3 regions of the Brevibacillus sp. YAE8 genome follow, and region 2 is predicted to be linked to each of the others. Evidence: riboswitches for the same ligand, from Rfam matches in the RefSeq annotation. Region 2 holds a riboswitch; each other region holds the start of a gene.
The links. A riboswitch is a leader RNA that binds a small molecule or an ion and turns the genes downstream of it on or off. The one in region 2 is predicted to bind thiamine pyrophosphate.
Positions count from the first base shown of each region.

Region 1: linked by a shared signal. The riboswitch ahead of thiO (glycine oxidase ThiO) and the one ahead of thiS (sulfur carrier protein ThiS) in region 2 are both predicted to bind thiamine pyrophosphate.
Region 3: linked by a shared signal. The riboswitch ahead of thiC (phosphomethylpyrimidine synthase ThiC) and the one ahead of thiS (sulfur carrier protein ThiS) in region 2 are both predicted to bind thiamine pyrophosphate.

Region 1 covers NZ_BAAIYG010000010.1:8,046-12,568, reverse strand. Annotated here, with positions in the region: gene AC27IT_RS14220 (LSm family protein) at 1-324, opposite strand, end outside; gene thiO (glycine oxidase ThiO) at 405-1,541, opposite strand; TPP riboswitch at 1,698-1,813, opposite strand; gene AC27IT_RS14210 (excisionase family DNA-binding protein) at 1,893-2,111, opposite strand; partial or broken gene AC27IT_RS14205 (glucose-6-phosphate isomerase) at 2,133-3,482, opposite strand; gene AC27IT_RS14200 (efflux RND transporter periplasmic adaptor subunit) at 3,680-4,523, shown strand, end outside.
Region 2 covers NZ_BAAIYG010000001.1:357,102-361,624, forward strand. Annotated here, with positions in the region: gene AC27IT_RS01050 (ABC transporter ATP-binding protein) at 1-342, opposite strand, end outside; gene tenA (thiaminase II) at 327-1,007, opposite strand; gene AC27IT_RS01060 (acetylornithine deacetylase) at 1,016-2,293, opposite strand; gene AC27IT_RS01065 (thiazole synthase) at 2,286-3,056, opposite strand; gene thiS (sulfur carrier protein ThiS) at 3,062-3,265, opposite strand; TPP riboswitch at 3,476-3,586, opposite strand; gene kapB (kinase-associated lipoprotein KapB) at 3,628-4,011, opposite strand; gene AC27IT_RS01080 (alanyl-tRNA editing protein) at 4,083-4,523, opposite strand, start outside.
Region 3 covers NZ_BAAIYG010000001.1:706,763-711,285, forward strand. Annotated here, with positions in the region: gene ku (non-homologous end joining protein Ku) at 1-781, shown strand, start outside; gene AC27IT_RS02910 (cation diffusion facilitator family transporter) at 921-1,802, opposite strand; TPP riboswitch at 2,056-2,166, shown strand; gene thiC (phosphomethylpyrimidine synthase ThiC) at 2,318-4,069, shown strand; gene AC27IT_RS02920 (hypothetical protein) at 4,091-4,261, shown strand; partial or broken gene AC27IT_RS02925 (transposase) at 4,417-4,523, opposite strand, start outside.

The DNA.
Region 1 (4,523 bases), on a different contig from region 2:
ATCGCCAAACGGCTGGTATCCGCCATATGGATAGCCGTAGGGAGTCCAGTCCGGGTACATGCCCCAGTCTCCATGCGATTTGCGGCTGGCTACCTCTTCGAACTCGTAGTCGTCTTCCTCTGCATCGAGATCGTCCACTTCCACATATACATTCTGATCGTCAAAGTCCACGATCACGCCTTCAAAAATCTGGCCGTCAATCGCTTCAATGCGCACCTTTTTCTCGACGTGTTCTTTGCATATGTTGTGCACATTTTCACGCATATCCTTTATCAGACTGACCGTCTGGACGTCAGCCTGGTACAGGTTTTTTTCAGACTGCATGGAAACTCCTCCCCTTCTGGTGTTTCTTTATTACCATATACAGGTGCCCATGGGGAGGTGTACCGGGTTTGCAGTTCGGACTAGCCCATTTTGTTCGACGTTTCGTCTGTTTTTGCCAAAAAGCGGGATGGCAAAAACGGCGTCAGACGCTCTGTCTCGCCTTTTTCCAGGTAGTCGGCCATCCATTTCGCGGTAGCCGGGGACAGCAAGATGCCGTTGCGGAAGTGCCCTCCGGCAATCGAAAGCCCGTCCCAGCCGGGCACGGGACCAAGCAGCGGCTTGCCATCTGCGGTAGCTGGCCGCAGTCCGCCCCACGCCTCCAGAAAAGCAGCGCCGTGTAAGGCCGGGACGTACGGCATGACTCCGTTCAGGATGCTGGCCAAGCCCGCCATTGTAACTTCGCGCTGAAAGCCGCTTTCGTCTTCTGTCGCGCCGATGACGATTTTCCCGTCCTTCTTCGGCGTGATGTAGCCGGAGGTGCCAAAAATGACGGTGCGAAGCGGGATGCCTGCGGAGGATACCGCCGCGATCTGGCCGCGAACCGGGCGAACGGGAATCGAAACGCCGAGCATTTCCAGCATGATGCCCGCCCACGCGCCTGACGTGATGATCGTTTGCTCCGCCCGCAGCGGTCCAAGCGAACTCTCCACGCCGACTACCCGGCCGCCTTTTACCGCGATGCCGCTCACGACACAGCCTGCGTGCAACGCGACGCCTTGCAGCCGGCATGCTGTCACCAGAGCGCGCAGCAGCATGCGGTTGTTGATATGCCCTTCGTACGGAGAGTAGATGGCTGCCTGCGCCTGCTCGGTCAAAAGCGGCTCCACCTCAGCCAGTTGCTGCCGCTCCGTCAAAAGGTGGACGCTGTGCCCCGCTTCTTTTTGCCAATGGTACTTCGCCAAAAGCTGTGCCTGCTCGTCATCGTTGAGCGCGACCGTCAGCAGCCCTTCCAGGCTGAGCTGGACGTCCCCTCCGGTAAACTCTTCCAGCTCGGCCGCCCACTGCGGGTAATAGGCCAGCGAAGTCATGCCCAGATCGAGCATCGGGCCTGGGGCCGTAAACTCCTTCAACGGCGCGAGCATCCCCGCCGCCGCAGAAGACGCCTGTCCGCCCCATTCTCCCTGCTCGACCAGCGTGACGCTCCTTCCTCTTCGTGACAACTCATAAGCCAGACTTAATCCGATAATTCCTCCACCCACTACGAGACAATCGCTCAATTTTTCTCTCTCCTCGCTTGTTGTAATCTCTTCGGGGCCATTCGAAAGCGCCGTTGTAGCCAAAAGCCCCTGGCGCAGTCGACAAAATGAAAAAAACCACCTTCTCCTTCACAGGAAAAGGCGGGCTTCATACGCATCGTAACCAAATAAAAAAGCGCTGTTTGCCGGCAACCGTATCCCTGCGCCGGCATGATCCGGATCAGGTGCAATGGGTCGACGGTCGTTGCTTCCATCCTCTCAGCCCCGCATGAAGGACTCCCCGAGTTGCTTGATCTTTTATTTTCGTTCACCCACCAAGTATAGTCCTCTTGGGCGCGATCTGACAAGATGGTCTGCGCTTTCATCCTCAGCTTAATCCTCGTCTTTCACATCGTAGCTTTCCGGAACCGTCTCGTGACGCGCCGCTTCCTCGAACTCGCGAAGCTTGCGCATTTCCTCCAGATGGTGATTGAACTGCTCCTTGTTGATGATGTACTCGTTGCCGTCGTGGAGAGCGCGGATTTTGCCCTGATGAATTTTTTCCAAAATAAACGTTTCAGGAAGCTCCAAATACGCCGCTGTCTCCTCCACAGTCAAATACGTCTTGTTCTCGCGCAATCTTGCCTCCAGTTCCGCTTTCTGCTGCTCGAATCCAGGTTTTCCCAGAAGGGCGAACATGTTGGCCTTGTACGCCTCCACCCCGGGCTGATCGAACGGGTTGACCCCTAGCAAATAGCCGCTGATCCCGCACGCCTTTTCAAAAAAGTAGATCAGGGCGCCGAGATGGTACGCTGTCGCCTCTGGCATCTCCACAAGCAGGTTCGGTACGCCGCCATCTACATGGGCCAGTACCGTTCCCTCGAAAGCCTTTTTATTGACAAACCCCATCCGCTTGCCGGACAGGAAGTTCAACCCGTCCACATCGAGCGGGTCCTCCTGCACGGTCACGTCGACGGCGGGCTTGTTCACCGTAACAACCGTTTCAAACAACTGCCGCATGCCGTCCTGTATGTACTGCCCCAACGAGTGCAGGTCCGTGGAAAACTCGGCTGACGCGGGAAAAATTCCTTTGCCGTCTTTTCCTTCCGACTCCCCGAAAAGCTGCTTCCACCACTCCGCGAAAAAGCGGAACTGCGGCTCGTAGCTGACCAGAAGCTCCACGGTTTTACCTTTGCGGTACAGCGCATTGCGAATCGCCGCATACTGGTAGCACGGATTTTCGTACAAATCCATGACCATGTAGCGCTCGCTCGCGTCTTGCGCGCCCTTCATCAGCGCGTCCAGATCGGCCCCGCTCACTGCGATTGGCAACAGTCCGACTGCGGTCAGGACGGAAAAACGTCCGCCGATATCGTCCGGAATGACGAAGCTTTCGTACCCTTCGTCCTCCGCGAGTCTTTTTAAGGCGCCGCGCGTTTTGTCCGTCGTAATATAGATGCGCTTCTTCGCCTGCTCGCGGCCGTACTTGTTCTCCAGCCAGGTGCGCAGCAGCCGAAAAGCGATCGCGGGCTCTGTCGTCGTGCCCGACTTCGAGATGACATTGATGGACACGTCTTTTCCTTCGAGCACGTCCATCAGATGAGAGATATAAACCGGGCTGATATTGTTCCCGACAAAATAAATTTCCGGAAAACGCCGCTTCGACTTCGGCAGCAAATTGTAAAAGCTGTGGCCCAAAATGTCCAGTACAGCTTTCGCCCCTAAATATGAACCCCCGATTCCAATTACCAAAAGCACATCCGAATCAGCCTGGATACGCGCCGCCGCCTGGCGAATCCGCTCAAATTCAGCGCGGTCGTACCTCTGCGGCCAATCAACCCAACCGAGATAGTCTCTGCCTGGACCCGTTCTTTTGTGCAACATCTCATGCGCCTGCCCGATCGCCGGGGCAAGCTGCTCCCACTCATGCTGTCTCACAAAGGCGCGTGCATTAGAGTAATCAAATCGAATCGCTTGGTTCATGGCTCCCCTCCCAAGGAACGTCATCTATTTTCTTATCTTATCACGCCAAAAGCCAGAAAGTTGCTTTCCGTCAAAACATCACAAAATGTGAGCAAATCGTGAACAATTCGCCACAAGTGTTACCTTTTTCCAGACCTGGCGTAAGACTTCACCGAGCAAAGAAATAATACGGTTCCTAACAGCAAGGAGAAATGAACATGAAAAAACGGTGGTGGATCATCGGTTCCGTGGTCGTCCTGCTCGGTGCGGGCTTCGTCGGAATCAACATGATGGGCTCTCAGCAAGCCATGGGCATGCCGGTAAACATCGGGGCTCCGACCAAGTCAGTCCTGGAGAGCAAAATTTTGACCTCGGGGATCGTCACGGTAGAGGACAAGCAAAAGCAGTATGCCAACGTAACCGGAACCTTGCGCGAGTTTGTGGTGAAGGAAGGCGACAAGGTCAAGAAAGGCCAGGTCATCGCAAAAATCGACACCTCGGATGTCGACGGCAGACTGCTTGATCTGGAAGCGCAAATGGAAGTAGCCAAAGCCAATCTGGCAAAAGCCCAGATCGGGGCAGAGCCGGAAGAAGTGGCGCAGGAGCGCGAGCGGGTCAATCAGGCCCAGCGCGAATACGACGCAGCCAAACGCGAGTACGATCGGATCCAGCAACTGTTCGCTTCGGGGGCTTCCACGCAGCAAGAGTTGGACAAGGCCAAATCTGTTTTGGACAACGCCCAGTCTTCCCTGAATGTCACGAAGCAACAGTTTGCCCTCAAGCAAAAAGGGCCGCGCAAGGAAGACATCGCCGCCCAGCAGGCGCAAATCAACAAGCTGGCCGTAGAGCGCAGCCAGTTGGAAAAAGAGCGCGTGCAAAGCGTCCTCGTCGCGCCGATGGACGGAACAGTCATTGGCGTGGCGGCCGAGAACGGCCAATACGTCAGCAAAGGCACGGAAATTTTGACGCTGGCCAACCTGAACAACCTGCTCATTCAGGCTGATATTAACGAGTCGGACGTCGGCAAACTGAAAATCGGCCAGTCCGCGACGATTGAAGGAA
Region 2 (4,523 bases):
TTGCCGGACGCGCGCATGCGCTTCCTTTTTCGGCACGCCTTTGATCTCCAGCGGCAAGGCGGCATTTTCCACAATCGTGCGCCACGGCATGAGCAGATCGCGCTGGGGCATGTAGCCTACCTGCCCCAGCCGCTGTTCCATCCGTTCCTCGCCCAGCCGGATTTCTCCCTGTTCGGGCTGCAAAAGTCCCGCGATAAGCTGAAACAACGTGCTTTTTCCGATCCCGCTTGGCCCGATCATGCTGACGAACTCGCCTTTTTTCACTCGCAGATCAAAGTCTTCGAGAATCGGCGTGCCTGTGTAGGAAAAGCGGACGTTGGAGAAAGCTAGTTGATCGCGCACGGCCACATTTCCTCTCTATAGGCCATATCCCAGAACATGTACTCCATTTTGGAGGTGTTGACGAAATACTCTTCCAGTCTCGCCAGCTCCTGCTCGTTTTTCCCGTCTGCCAGCTCGTTCATGATGTCGATCAGCCAGATCGCAAGCTGTCCGAACTCGTCCGAGCTGTACATCCGCACCCACTCGCCGTACAGCTCGTGGTCCAGCGCCCCTTCTACCTGCGCCAGCCGCTTGCCGATCTCCCAGTAGCTCCACGTGCACGGTAAAAGCGCGCTGACCAGCTCTGCCAGCGAGCCTTGGTGCGCGACTCGCAGCATGTAGCTGGTGTAGCCCAGCATGACAAAGGACGGCTCGGTCGCTTCCAGCTCCTCGCGGGAAATGCCGAAGCGCGCCGCATACTGGCGGTGCAGCTCCATCTCCATGTTGAGCGTCGATTCCTGCAGGGCGGCGAACCGGGCGCTCGTCTCCAGATCGTAGGCCTTCACGCTGGCGAGCGCGAACATTTTGGCGTAATCGATCAGGTAGATGTAGTCTTGCTTCATGTAAAATTTGAACGACTCTACAGGCAACGTGCCGTCACCCAGGCCGGTTACAAATGGATGCTGGTGAACGCGCTCCCAGATCGGGGCGACGCTGCGTAACAAACGGTCTGTAAAGGTTGCCATGCTTTTTTTCACTCCTTCGCTTCCTTTGGCGTGTTGCACCAGCTCGCGATAAAACGGGCCATAATCTGGGCAAACCGGACAAGCTGGTCAGGATCAATCGACTCATCGACGGCATGGGCGTGCTTCAGCTCGCCCGGGCCGAACAGTACGGCGGGAATGCCTGCGTGCGCGAACCAGCCCGCATCTGTGACGGTAGGAGACATGTCCACCACAGGCGCCTCGCCCAGCTCGCTCTCATAGGCGGCTTGCAACTGCGCCAAAGCCGGATGCTCCGTGTCCAGCTCCAGGGACGGGAAAATTTCTCCGCGCTCCTCGATCATGGAGCGACCGCCCCAGCGAAACACAGGGGGATGGTCGCGCAGCCACAAATCGGCCGCCGCTGCGCGTCCGACATGGTCCTCGATCTCGCGAATGATCTGTTCGTATGATTCGTTCGGATAAAAGTGAACCGTAATCCAGAGCGCGCAGCGATCCGCAATAAACGCAGCATGGCGTCCTCCCTCGATCACGGCAGGGTTGATCGTATTGCTGCCAGCCGCAAAGCCGGGGTACGCCTTCATCACAGCCCAGTCGCGTTCCAGCTCCTGCAGCGCCGTAATGATTTTCGCCATTTTTTCAATCGCAGACGCGCCGCGCACGCCGCCTCCGGCATGGATCGTTCTCGCCCGCATCCCGTCGTGCAAGGTCGTCGGACTCTCAATCGTGATCCAGCCGGTAATCACGCCGCCCTGCCCTTGCATGTGCAGGTTGCTCGTGTCGACGACGATGGCGTAGTCCGCCTGGTAGCCGCGTTCGAGCGCCACCAGCGTCCCGGCTTCGCCCGCTTCCTCGCCGATTACCGATTGGAACAGCAAATCGCCTGCCAGCTCGACGCCGTGCTCGCGCAGCATCTGGATGGCGAACAGGCTTGCAGCCAGTCCACCTTTCATGTCTGCTACACCGCGTCCGTACAGCCGCCCGTCTGCGCCGCGCGTCAAGGAAAACGGCGGATACGTCCAGCTCGCAACGTCGATGTGCCCGTTGATAATCAGGCTGTTCGCCTGGGCGGAAGCGCTGCCCGGCAGTCGGCCGACGACGTTGTCATCGCCGGGGTAGACGGTCCAGCGGTCGACCTCAAAGCCGATGGCCGCGAGCCGATGGGCGAGTACCGTTTGCGCCGCGTCGCTGTTTCGCGCTGGCGGACTTACAGTCGGATGGGAAACGAGCTCTGCCAGGAGGGCAAACAACTCTTCTTTGCGCCTGGCAATCGATTCTACCGCTTCTGTCAGTCGGTCCACGCTACTCAATCATCCCTTCGGTCGGACTGCTCGCCGACGCGTAGCGCTTTTTCGCAATCCGTCCCGCGAGGAAGCCTTTGCGCCCCGCTTCCACGCCGAGCTTCATCGCTTCGGCCATCAGCACCGGATTGTCCGCGAGCGCGACTGCCGTATTCAGCAGCACGCCGTCCGCGCCCAGCTCCATCGCTTTCGCGCAATCGGCTGGCGACCCGATGCCTGCATCCACAATAATCGGTACTTTCGCGTCCTCGATGATGAAGCGGAGGTTGTTTTCGTTGACGATGCCTTGTCCGGAGCCAATCGGGGACGCGCCCGGCATGACGGCATGCACGCCCACTTCCTGCAAACGCTTGGCGAGAATCGGATCGTCGTTGGTGTAGGTCAGCACGATGAAGCCTTCTTCGACCAGTATTTTCGACGCTTCCAGCGTGCCGATCGGGTCAGGCAGCAGCGTTTTCGGGTCGCCGATGACCTCCACCTTAATCATATCGCACAAGCCGGATGCTTTCGCCAGACGGGCGATACGCACCGCTTCCTCTGCCGTATAGGCTCCCGCTGTGTTCGGCAGCAGGGTGAATTTTTTCAGGTCGAGCTGTTCCAAAAAGTTCGGCTCTTGCGGATTTTCCAAATTGAGCCGGCGAATCGCAAACGTCAAAATTTCTGCTTCCGACACCTCGACTGCTTTTCCTTGCGTTTCCAAATCTGCGAATTTTCCGGTCCCGAGCAAGAGGCGGGAGCGAAACTCGTAAGGGCCAATTTTCCATGTATCCATGCTGGTCATCCTCCTCCGACAAAATGAACGATTTCGATGCGGTCTCCGTCTGCAATCGGCGTTTGTTCATACCGGGAGCGGTCGATGATCTCTCCGTTGCGCTCCACGACGACAATCTTCTCTTGCAGGGAATACGAAGCGAGCAAGGCGCGGACTGTGTTGATCTCAGCCGACAGCTCTGCTGTTTTTCCGTTCAGCACAACAACCATTGTATTCCTCCTTCTTGATGGCACCTGTCGAGGGACGAAAAAACGGCCTCCCTCGCTTGCCGGAAGTCACCCCAGTCAAACGGTGGAAGCCGTATATGTATCCCATCGGACAGATGGAAGAAAAAAACCATCCGCCGTGGGATGGTTGAGTTGATCTCATCATCTGGTAGCAGCATTCCGGCAAATACGCCGCAACTGCCGCACCGTGAAATCGATTCATATACCTCTTCCTCCGCTGGCATGACCCAGGTCAGGTTCAACGGTCAGTAACACGCTCGTTACAATCTCAGCCGACGATGCTCGGCCCCCGTTTGGTAGTAAACCTATGAAATTGTCGTACGTTCGAGTATTACAGTACCATTCTATTTCGTGTTTGTAAAGGTTTCCTTGTACATCGCTTCCAGTTCAACCAGGCAGCGCTCGGACCAGGCCGCCATTTTTTTCAGCTTCTCCATTTCCCGCTCCATCGCTTTGCGCACGGACTCCTTGTAGTCCGGCACTTCGCCGTTGTAGCGGATGACGGATGCGGCCGGGGTCATGAATTTTTCCTGGTAGGAGAGCGCTGGGCGCTGGTGGAACAGCGGCACATCCACCTCGTAGGACGTATGCAGGTCGCCCTGCTGCGGGTATTTCGTCACCGCCAGCACCTTGACCAACAGCTTCGTATCGTGAATTTCCAGCACTTCCGCGATATATTCTCCTGTCCGCTGCGTCACGCGAACTTTATCGCCGGGGTTCCAAAACATCGTCGTTTCCTCCTCGCATCATCCATCATGGTAGGGGCCAGGCGTGAACGGCCTTGCCCACAGCTAGTCCGTCAGGCCAGCGACTGGGCAAGCAGCTTGCGGGCGTGCGCCAACACTTCGTCCGCAGCAGGCGCTGGTTGACCGCCGCCCTGCGCCATCGCCGGATTGCCGCCGCCTTTTCCGGCAATCAACGGCAGCGTCTCCTTGATAAGCTGGTTGACGGCGACGTTCACGTCCTGCCCCCGCGCAAACACAAGCTGGGTCTTCTCGTCAGTCGCTGCGGCCAGCAAGCATACGACGTCCGGCGCCTCCGCGACTGCGAGCTGGGCGTACTGCTGCAGTTGCTGGATCGTTTTGTCCGGGAAAACTTGCGCGATGACACGCACAGTTCCCACTTGCTCTGCCACGCCGAGCTGCTTTCGGACTTCGCCTTCCAGCAGTTGCTTTTCGGCGTCGGCGAGCCTTGCTTTCAAACTGTCCCGTTCGGCCAGCACGCGCTCTGCCTGCGCGAT
Region 3 (4,523 bases), 350 kb from region 2:
GTACGAGTACGAAAAAGGCCATTTTGTCATGATTAACGACGAAGACCTGGAGGCGATCACGCCCGAGACGCGCCGCGCCATTGAAATTCTCGACTTCGTGGACTTGTCGGAGATCGACCCGGTTTACTTTGACAAAAGCTACTTCCTGTCTCCGCAAGATACGGGAGAAAAGGCGTATGCGCTGCTGCGCGCCGCCATGGAGCAGACCGGAAAGATCGCCGTCGCCCAGGTGACGATGCGCAATCGGCAAAGTCTCGCCGTCATTCGGCTGTACGAGCATTGCATCATGCTGGAAACGATTTTTTACCCGGACGAGGTGCGCCCGGTCAGTCAAGTGCCCGCCTTGCCGGAGGCTACTGTCCCGCTCGCGGAAAACGAACTGAAAATGGCGACAGAGCTGATCGGCAACATGACCGTTCCGTTCGATCCCGCCAAGTACACCGACGAATACCGCGTCGAGTTGCAAAAAATGATCGAGAAAAAGCTGGAGGGCCAGGAGATCGCCACCGCTCCGACGGTTGCGCGCACGAATGTGATCGACCTGATGCAAGCTTTGAAGGAAAGCCTGGCCTCGACAGCAGGCACTACGGGCAGTCCCGTGAAGCTTGCGCCGGAGCCTGTCCCGGCAGCCGCGAAGCCGAAAGCAGGGCGCAAACGGGCCGCTTCTGCGGAGAAAGCGGACAAGACAACCTCCCCTGCCAAAGAAGCGGTGGGGAAACCGAGTCCCGGTCCGACCTCGACAACGAAAACGCTTCGCCGCAAAAAAGCCACTCCTATGTAAAGCGGCGTTGGAACAGTTGGTGGTGCGGTGCGAAGCCATAAGCAGAACACTTGGCTGCGCGCAGCCATTGGCGACGCCTTAGCCTTACCGGATAACGTCTGCGCAAAAAACCTGCCCCATTTGCGGACAGGTTTTTTGCTTATCTTTTTGCGAGCTGTTGTTCCGGTTCGATATGAATGTGAACCGTATTGATTTTGTGCACACGTTTCATCCGTTCTTCGATATTTTCGGTGATGGTGTGGCTTTCTACTACGTTCAACTGCGGATCGACGTGGATCACGACGTCAACGAGCACGCTGCTGCCGTGATAACGCGCCTTGATGTCGCTGATCGCTTTCACCCCGGAAATGGAGAAGATCGTCTCCTTCAGCTCCTCCAGTTGCCCCTCATCGAAGCCATCTGTTAAGCGATGCGTCGCCTCCCGGAAAATATCCCACGCCGTCTTCAGGATAATCACCCCGACCACGAGCGCTGCCAGCGGGTCGAGCCAATGCAGTTGGAACTGCGCGCCCGCCACTCCGACAAACGTCCCGATGCTGACGAAGGCATCCGAGCGGTTGTCGGCAGCGGCCGCGAGCAACGCCTGGCTGTTCGTTTTCACGGCGAGTTGGTGATTGTACCGATAGACCCCGAGCATGATGACCGCAGTCGCCAGCGCCGTCCAGCCTGCCAACAAGTCGGGAGCAGTGTGGTTTGTATCAAACAGCGTCGGAATCGCTCCGGTAATGACCTCCAGCCCGACAAACAGCATGATGAACGACGCGACCAGGGCAGAGATCGTCTCCGCGCGAAAATGGCCGTACGGATGGTCGCGATCCGGCGGCTTGCGGGCAATGCGCAGCCCGATCAGCACGGCAATCGACGCCACCACGTCCGTCGAGTTGTTCAGCCCGTCCGCCATTAACGCTGCCGAGCCTGTCAGCACCGCAACCCCTATTTTTAACGCCGAGCAGAAAATATAGGCGATAATGCTGACCCACGCACCCCGCTCTCCTTGCTTCAGATCCGAATATACATTCACACTCCATCACCTCAAAAAATCTCAATCGCCCTATTCGCCCAAAGCCTTAGAACAGAACGTATAAAAGCAGTTTCTCGTTTTTTCGAATTTCATCGTACCAGACGCAATTCGTGTGGGTCTACAGAAACAGTTTTAGTCCGATTCATGAGTATAGAGGGGGGGAAAATGTGTTGCCCTGTGGCAATTTTTGTTGGAAACTTTTTCTTGCCAAGCACGGCTGTTCTCCGGTATCCTAATCTTGCAACGACAACCAAAAACAAGCACGGGAGCTTGGAAATCACCAGGCTGAGAGGATGGTACTGTGCCATCGACCGTTGAACCTGAACTGGGTAATGCCAGCGGAGGAATGTCCATATGACAGATTAGCGACGCGTATCTTTTTTTCGGATACCCGTCTCTTCTCTACTCTCGCGTCTGGCGTCGCATGTTCCCATGTGGCGTTTTTTCGCGACGGGCCTCTTTCGCCTCCCTACAAGGTTCGCGCTTTCGTGCAACCAAGCCAAGGAGGTTTTTTTATGTCATCCATTTCATCTTTTCCCGGAAGCCGCAAAGTATACGAGGTAGGCAGCCGCCCCGACATTCGCGTGCCGATGCGCGAAATTGCGCTATCGCCTACCGAGGGGCTGTACGGCACCACACCAAACCCGCCGTTGCGCGTGTACGACACAAGCGGCGAATACACGGCCGAAGGTTATGTCGCCGACATCAACAAAGGGCTGCCGCTCGTGCGCCAGCGCTGGATCGAGGAGCGCGACGATACGGAGAGCTATGCCGGCCGCGAGCCAAAGCCTGTGGACGACGGAATCCGCAACGCCGACAGCGCAGGGAAGATGCCCGCTTTCCCGCGCGAAGGCTATCAGCCGAGACGGGCGAAGCCAGGCAAGACGGTCACCCAGCTTCACTACGCCCGCCGTCACATCATCACGCCGGAGATGGAGTACATCGCCATCCGCGAAGGCGTCACGCCGGAGTTCGTCCGGGCTGAGGTGGCGGCAGGCCGCGCGATCATTCCCGCCAATATCAATCATCCGGAAGCGGAGCCGATGATTATCGGCCGGAATTTTCACGTCAAGGTCAACGCCAACATCGGCACTTCTGCCGTCAGCTCCTCAATGGAAGAAGAAGTCGAAAAAATGATCTGGTCGGTGCGCTGGGGCGCGGACACGATCATGGACTTGTCGACCGGAAAGCACATCCACACGACGCGCGAGTGGATCATCCGCAACAGCCCGGTGCCTGTCGGAACCGTACCGATTTACCAGGCGCTTGAAAAAGTGAACGGCAAAGCGGAGGATTTGACCTGGGAAGTCTACCGGGACACGCTGATTGAACAGGCAGAGCAAGGCGTCGATTATTTCACCATTCACGCCGGCGTCCTGCTCCGCTACATTCCGCTGACCGCGAAGCGCGTGACCGGAATCGTCTCGCGCGGCGGCTCCATTCTGGCTGCGTGGTGTCTCGCCCATCACGAGGAAAACTTTTTGTACACGCATTTCGAAGAGATTTGCGAGATTCTCAAGGCGTATGACATCAGCGTGTCACTTGGAGACGGCTTGCGCCCCGGCTCGATTGCAGATGCGAATGACGAGGCCCAGTTTGCCGAACTAGAGACACTCGGCGAGCTGACGAAAATCGCCTGGAAGCACGACGTGCAGGTGATGATTGAAGGACCCGGCCACGTCCCGATGCACCTCATTCGCGAAAACATGGACAAACAACTAGCGATTTGCCACGAGGCGCCTTTTTATACGCTCGGGCCGTTGACGACAGACATCGCGCCCGGCTACGACCACATCACCTCGGCGATCGGCGCCGCGATGATCGGCTGGTTTGGCACCGCGATGCTCTGCTACGTCACGCCCAAGGAGCATCTCGGCCTGCCGAACAAGGAAGACGTGCGCAACGGTCTCATCGCCTATAAAATCGCCGCTCATGCAGCGGATTTGGCCAAAGGCCACCCGCGAGCAAAACAGCGCGACGACGCTTTGTCCAAAGCCCGCTTCGAGTTTCGCTGGAACGACCAGTTCAACCTGTCTCTCGACCCCGAGCGCGCCCGCGAATACCACGATGAGACGCTGCCTGCCGAAGCAGCGAAGTCCGCGCATTTTTGCTCGATGTGCGGCCCGAAATTTTGCAGCATGAAAATCTCGCACGACATCCGCCACCAGGCCCAGGAGCAGGAGCGGATCGAGCCTGCCGCCATCGCAGCGGGCCTGCAAGAAAAAGCCCGCGAATTTCGCGAGCAAGGAAGTCAACTGTACAAATAAGCGCCCGGAGGTGGCAGACGATTGAATGATGTGTTGCAATTGCGAAAAGAGATCGCGCGCCTGGAGGTTGACCTTGAACGTCTGAAGCGCCAACTGGCCCATTTGCAAAAAGCGTGCGCGCATGAGTTCGTCGAGACCCCCCTCGCCCGCACCTGTGCCAAATGCTTGCAAACGGAAAGCCTCTATTATTAGACAGCTTCCCTGCCACACCTAGGAAAGTTGGCTGCGCCAATGGCTCGGCCCCAGCCTTAATTGCCCCTTGTACTGGATAAGCAGCTTATGCACAAAAAAGACCGCCATCCTCTGGTCATAGCCCCGTCAAGTAGACACTAAAAAAAGACGCTATCTTAAGCGGCGATCGATTCCCGGTATTGGACTGGGGAGAGGTCGCCGAGTTTTTTCTGGAACCGTTCTGTATTGTAGAATTCGATGTATTCAGCGATCAGTTTGCGAG